One region of the Klebsiella ornithinolytica genome, then DNA from elsewhere that is predicted to be linked to it. Evidence: predicted binding sites of a transcription regulator. Region 1 holds the regulator's gene; each other region holds the start of a gene.
The links. Region 1 encodes PhoB, which activates phosphate uptake and scavenging genes when phosphate is short. Its sites were predicted from a motif close to CTGTCATAAAACTGNCNNAT; they were not measured.
Positions count from the first base shown of each region.

Region 2: a site for PhoB is predicted at 1,008-1,027, ahead of pstS (phosphate ABC transporter substrate-binding protein PstS). Genes of this name have one in related genera too.
Region 3: a site for PhoB is predicted at 1,103-1,122, ahead of kdgR (DNA-binding transcriptional regulator KdgR). Genes of this name have one in related genera too.

Region 1 is NZ_CP130153.1:4,373,861-4,376,134, forward strand. Features, by position in the region: gene phoR (phosphate regulon sensor histidine kinase PhoR) at 1-967, opposite strand, end outside; gene phoB (phosphate response regulator transcription factor PhoB) at 989-1,678, opposite strand; gene sbcD (exonuclease subunit SbcD) at 1,888-2,274, shown strand, end outside.
Region 2 is NZ_CP130153.1:5,531,188-5,533,461, forward strand. Features, by position in the region: gene glmS (glutamine--fructose-6-phosphate transaminase (isomerizing)) at 1-773, shown strand, start outside; gene pstS (phosphate ABC transporter substrate-binding protein PstS) at 1,113-2,153, shown strand.
Region 3 is NZ_CP130153.1:1,971,911-1,974,184, reverse strand. Features, by position in the region: gene Q1L34_RS09210 (YobH family protein) at 1-154, shown strand, start outside; gene kdgR (DNA-binding transcriptional regulator KdgR) at 220-1,011, opposite strand; gene Q1L34_RS09200 (MFS transporter) at 1,189-2,274, shown strand, end outside.

The DNA of each region.
Region 1 (2,274 bases):
AGATCGCGCTGCGCAGCTGCTCTTCGTTGCCCAGTACCACCAGCGTCTCATCGACGTGGAAGTGGAGCGTCTGCTTCTGCTGGCTTAGCGTCTGGGCTTCCCGCTCCACCACCCGCAGCATCATCGGCACGTCGATTTTGTCATTCATGGCCAGCGTCGGCGCCGCTTCAATCCGCGACAGCGTCAGCAACTGCTTGACTAACCCCTCCATGCGCTGGGTTTGCTCGCGCATCGTATGCAGCGCTTTTTCGCGCGTCATCCCTTCCAGCACCTGCTCCTGCATCATCTCCAGATAGCCCTGCAGTACCGTTAACGGCGTGCGAAGCTCATGGCTGACGTTGGCAAAAAAGTTGCGCCGCGCGCCTTCCAGCTGGTGCATCTGCGTGACATCGCGCGCCACCATCAGCCACTGTTTGTCGCTGTAGGGCATGACGCGGATCTCCAGATGACGAGCAGTATTGAGGACCAGATTGAGCGGCTTTGAGAAATCCCTGTTTTTGAGGTAATGGGCAAATTCAGGGTAGCGCAGGAGGTTGAGAATATTTTGTCCGCTGTCGTCCGGCCAACGCAAATTGAGGATCTGCTGGGCCAGGCCATTACACCAGAAGATGGCCCCCTCCTCCGTCGTCAGCACCACCGCATCGGGCAAAGACTCAGCCCCGCTACGAAAGCGTTTGATCAGACTACCCAGTTCGCGTCTGCGCTTTTTATTGCGCATCTGCATCTGGTGAAGGCCGTAGAGCAGCGGTTCCCAGCTGCCTCTTCCCGGCGGTGGCGTCATGCTACGGTCGACCCATAGCCACCATGAAAGACGTAATAAATTCCAGAAATGCCAGATGAGAAGTCCGGTTACTGCCGCCAGTAAAAACCACGGCAGATAACCCACCACCGCCCCAAGAATCAGGGCCGGGATACAACATAAGAAAAGCTCAAGCGCCAGCCTTTTCCATGACAGCCGTTCCAGCACGGTTCACACTCCTGTCGAGATTCAGAAACGGGCGGAGAAACGATATCCCGTGCCGCGGACCGTTTGTACCATCCGGTCATGGCCGCTATGTTCCAGCGCTTTACGCAGACGGCGAATATGCACATCCACCGTTCTGTCTTCTACATACACATTGGTCCCCCAGACGTGATTCAGCAGCTGTTCGCGGCTGTAGACGCGTTCCGGGTGAGTCATAAAGAAGTGTAGCAATTTAAACTCCGTCGGCCCCATGTCCAGCGGACTTTCACCGGTCATCACGCGGTGGGAGGAAGGGTCAAGGCTAAGCCCTTGCATTTCAATCACTTCTTCCACCGCCATCGGCGAAATACGGCGCATCACCGCTTTGATTCGCGCCACCAGCTCTTTCGGTGAAAAAGGCTTAGTGATGTAATCATCGGCACCGGTTTCCAGACCACGTACGCGATCCTCTTCTTCACCGCGAGCGGTGAGCATGACGACCGGAATATCGCGGGTCATCGCCTCACGCTTGAGCAGCTTGATAAACTGGAGACCCGATCCGCCCGGCAGCATCCAGTCGAGGAGAATCAAATCAGGCCAGGGTTCATTGAGTTGATTCACCGCACTGTCATAATCTTCCGCCTCGACGGGCTGAAAGCCGTTTTGCTCAAGAACAAAGCAGACCATTTCGCGGATCGGAGCTTCATCTTCAACGACCAGAATTCTTCTCGCCATTATTTACCCTGTATTTTTTAGCCATCAGTATAGAGTGCGGCGCCATTATGCGTCAGTTTTGTGACAGATTTATGAAGAAAATGACCGTCATATGATAGCGGATTTTTAATAATGACAAGGAGTAACAATCGATCCTGCTGGCGTTAAAGGGGCAACCTGCGGGATGACAGGTATATAATGCGCCTATGCTTTTTCGCCAGGGAATACTTATGCGCATCATCCACACCTCTGACTGGCACCTTGGCCAGAATTTTTACAGCAAGAGCCGCGCCGCCGAACACTCGGCCTTTCTCGACTGGCTGCTGACCAGCGCGCAGGCGCACGAGGTCGATGCCATTATTGTCGCCGGCGACATCTTTGATACCGGCTCACCGCCAAGCTACGCCCGCGAGCTGTATAACCGATTCGTGGTTCAGCTTCAGCAAACCGGCTGCCAGCTGGTGGTGCTGGCGGGCAACCACGATTCGGTGGCGACGCTAAATGAATCCCGCGATATTCTGGCCTTTCTGAAAACCACGGTGGTGGCCAGCGCCGGCCATGCTCCCTTTATTCTGCCGCAGCGCGACGGCACGCCCGGCGCCATATTTTGCCCGGTC
Region 2 (2,274 bases), 1.2 Mb from region 1:
CCGCGGATACGCTGGCCGCGCTGCGTCTGTCAAAAGAGCTGGGCTACCTCGGATCGCTGGCTATTTGTAACGTGGCGAGTTCTTCTCTGGTCCGCGAGTCCGATTTATCGCTGATGACCAAAGCGGGCACTGAGATCGGCGTGGCCTCGACCAAAGCCTTTACCACTCAGCTGACCGTATTGCTGCTGCTGGTGGCAAAACTGGCGCGCCTTAAAGGTCTGGATGCCGCCGTTGAGCATGATATCGTTCATGGGCTGCAGGCGTTGCCGAACCGTATTGAGCAGATGCTGTCGCAGGATAAGCGTATTGAGGCGCTGGCCGAGAACTTTTCCGATAAGCACCATGCGCTGTTCCTTGGCCGTGGCGATCAGTATCCGATCGCGCTGGAAGGGGCGCTGAAGCTCAAAGAGATCTCTTATATCCACGCGGAAGCCTACGCGGCCGGTGAGCTGAAGCACGGCCCTCTGGCCCTGATTGACGCCGAAATGCCGGTGATCGTCGTGGCGCCGAATAACGAATTGCTGGAGAAGCTGAAATCCAACATTGAAGAAGTTCGCGCGCGTGGCGGCCAGCTGTATGTCTTCGCCGATGGCGAGGCGGGTTTTAGCAGCAGCGACAATATGCACATTATTGAAATGCCGCATGTTGAAGAGGTCATTGCGCCGATCTTCTACACCGTGCCACTGCAGCTGCTGGCCTATCACGTTGCGCTGATTAAAGGCACTGACGTTGACCAGCCGCGTAACCTGGCAAAATCGGTCACCGTAGAATAAGCCAACACGCATCAGACAAAGGGCTGCCATCCGGCGGCCCTTTTTTATTTCCCGCGATCGTTTTTCAGCGCTCTGCTGAAAAATGCTGCTGCGCGGGTTTATGACAAACCGTCATCTTCGACTACGATTTTAAGTGTCATAAAAAGAAAATTTTTCTGCAATCTTACGGTCACTTAAATAATTAACATTATGATTTATATTGTTTTTATTTTCGCCAGTCCGCTATCTTTTTGGGTGTCATGAAACTGTAATAATTCGTACATTTTACTGTCACCTCTTTGTCCTATTTTGCTCACCATAGCCTCGAAACAACGATTTACGAATCCAGCAGGAGACATTATGAACGTTATGCGTACCACCGTCGCAACAGTTGTCGCCGCGACCTTATCGATGAGCGCTTTCTCTGCATTTGCAGCTGCAAGCCTGACTGGCGCGGGCGCAACTTTCCCTGCACCGGTGTATGCCAAATGGGCTGATACCTATCAGAAAGAAACCGGCAATAAAGTGAACTACCAGGGCATTGGCTCTTCCGGTGGTGTCAAACAAATTATTGCTAACACCGTTGATTTCGGTGCTTCTGATGCTCCTCTGGCCGATGACAAACTGGCTCAGGAAGGCCTGTTCCAGTTCCCGACCGTTATCGGCGGTGTGGTTCTGGCAATCAACCTGCCTGGCGTGAAGTCGGGTGAGCTGGTTCTGGACGGTAAAACTCTGGGTGATATCTACCTGGGCAAAATTAAAAAGTGGGATGACGAAGCGATCGCTAAACTCAACCCGGGTATGAAGCTGCCGTCTCAGAATATCGCCGTGGTTCGTCGCGCCGATGGTTCCGGCACTTCCTTCGTGTTCACCAGCTACCTGGCGAAAGTGAACGAAGAGTGGAAATCTAAGATTGGCGCGGGTTCTACCGTTAACTGGCCGACTGGTCTGGGCGGTAAAGGTAACGACGGCATCGCCGCGTTCGTTCAACGTCTGCCGGGCTCCATTGGCTACGTAGAATACGCCTATGCGAAGCAGAACAACCTGGCTTACACCAAACTGCTTTCCGCAGATGGCAAGCCGGTCAGCCCGACGGAAGATAACTTCGCTAACGCGGCTAAAGGTATCGACTGGAGCAAATCCTTCGCACAGGATCTGACTAACCAGAAAGGTGAGAATGCATGGCCGATCACCTCAACCACCTTTATCCTGGTACACAAAGCTACGAACAAGCCAGAACAGACTGCTGAAGTGCTGAAGTTCTTCGATTGGGCGTACAAAAATGGCAGTAAAGAAGCCAACGCGCTGGATTACGCAACGCTGCCGGAAAGCGTGGTTGAGCAGGTTCGTGCTGCATGGAAAACCAACGTGAAAGACAGCAGCGGTAAAGCGCTGTACTAAATACCCGTCATACTTCGAGCCGCAGCTGCGTTGGCTGCGCTTGCTGCAACTCGAATTATTTAGGGTATAGCATTACGTTAGCCTGGAGGCACGGTAAAATGCGCGCTTCCAGGCCCAAACA
Region 3 (2,274 bases), 2.4 Mb from region 1:
CAATGAGAATGCTGCGGGACTGGGGCTTCAGTGTAAATATCTGACCGCTCGCGGCACCAGTACCGCACAATACGTTCATTCTGATAGCGGTATTATCGGTGTTACCGACTGCCCGATTTTACGCAAAAGCGAAACCGTTATCGACAAAGGTTAATGCGTAAAAGCGACAGCGGGAAACGTATTCCCGCTGTCGCTTAACTGACCAGGCTGCCCTTCGGATCAGAATGGATAGTCGTTATAGCCCATCTGTTCAGAAATCTTACGCGCCGCCGTGTGCAGCATCTCCACGTATTCACTCAGACGCTCTTCCGAGAAACGCAGAGTCGGGAAAGAGATACTCAGACCTGCAATCACCACGCCAAAGCGGTCGAAAACCGGTACGCCGATGCAGCGCAGTCCCTCTTCCTGTTCTTCATTATCTTCACCGTAGCCCTGCTGACGAACCTGATCCAGGACGCCAAGCAGCGCTTCCGTACTGGTAATGGTCCGCTCGGTGCTACGTTTGTATTCGACGCCTTCAAGAATTTGCTCAACTTCAGCGCGATCGCGCCACGCCAGCAGCACTTTACCGATAGCGGTACTGTACAACGGGTTGCGGCGACCGATTCGTGAGTACATCCGCAGGTTGTACATCGAGTCGATTTTGTGGATATAGACGATGCTGTCTTCATCCAGCGCCCCCAGGTGGATCGTCTCTTTCGTCAGCCGCGAAAGTTCACGCATCTGGATATCGGCACTGCGGACCAGATCGACATTCTGTAGCGCACGCGCGCCCAGTTCGAACAGCTTGAGCGTCAGGGAGTATTTCTCGGATTCACCTTCCTGCGCCACATAGCCCAGCGATTTCATGGTTTGCAAAAAGCGATAAACGGTGCTTTTTGACATCATGACGCGCTGGGACAGTTCGGTTATGCCAATTTCACGCTCTTCACCAAGCGCCTGCAGAATGCCAAAAACTTTCAATACCGAAGAGACAGAATCTGGCTGCTTATCCAAATCTGCAACTGCCATTTATCACCTCATCGTAACTGTTTTATAAAAATCAGAACCGGTTTTTATTATAAATTCGCATCGCGCCCCCCGCAATCGTTCTTCTGCTCATTCGTTACAAATCTGCGACATACAGCCGAATAATCAATGCTAAAATCATTACTCAGAGAATAATTACCCTAAAGACATACATTCAACATGGATAAAAACATTTCCGATGGCCTGCCTTTGCCGCAGCGCTACGGCGCAATTCTGACCATCGTTTTAGGGTTAGCCATGGCGGTACTCGACGGCGCAATCGCTAACGTGGCCCTGCCGACTATTGCCACCGATTTAAACGCCTCGCCGGCGGCGTCAATCTGGATTGTCAACGCCTACCAGATAGCTATCGTGATTGCCCTTCTGCCGCTCTCTTTTCTCGGCGATATGTTTGGCTATCGGCGTATCTATAAAATCGGCCTTGCGCTGTTTACTCTGACCTCGCTCGCCTGCGCACTTTCCCATAGTCTGGAGATGCTGACCCTTGCCCGCGTCGCGCAGGGCCTTGGCGGCGCCGCCCTGATGAGCGTCAATACGGCGCTGATCCGGCTTATTTTCCCGCAGCGTTTTCTCGGACGCGGGATGGGGATTAACTCCTTCGTGGTGGCGGTTTCATCGGCCGCTGGCCCCACTATTGCGGCAGCGATTCTCTCGGTGGCCTCCTGGCAATGGCTGTTTTTTATTAATATTCCGCTCGGGATTGTTTCGCTTATCCTCGCCATGCGTTACCTGCCGGCGAACGTTGGCCGGAGCAAAATCACCCGTTTCGATCTTCCCAGCGCCATAATGAATGCGCTGACGTTTGGCCTGTTGATCACCGCTCTCGGCGGTTTTGCCCAGGGTCAGTCGGGACGACTCGTGCTTGCAGAAGTGGCCGCGATGCTGGTTATCGGTTTCTTCTTTGTGCGCCGCCAGCTGCAGATGCCGGTACCGCTGTTGCCGATTGACCTGCTGCGCATCCCGCTGTTTTCCCTGTCTATCTGTACCTCTGTTTGCTCGTTCTGCGCGCAAATGCTGGCGCTGGTTTCCCTGCCCTTCTTCCTGCAGTCGGTGATGGGCCGTAGCGAAGTCGAAACCGGCTTACTGCTGACGCCGTGGCCTCTGGCTACCATGGTGATGGCGCCGCTGGCGGGTTATATGATTGAGAAAGTGCACGCGGGATTACTGGGGGCAATCGGTCTGCTGGTGATGGCCTGCGGCCTGTTTGGCCTCGCGCTGTTGCCCTCCTCGCCTTCCGATCTGGAT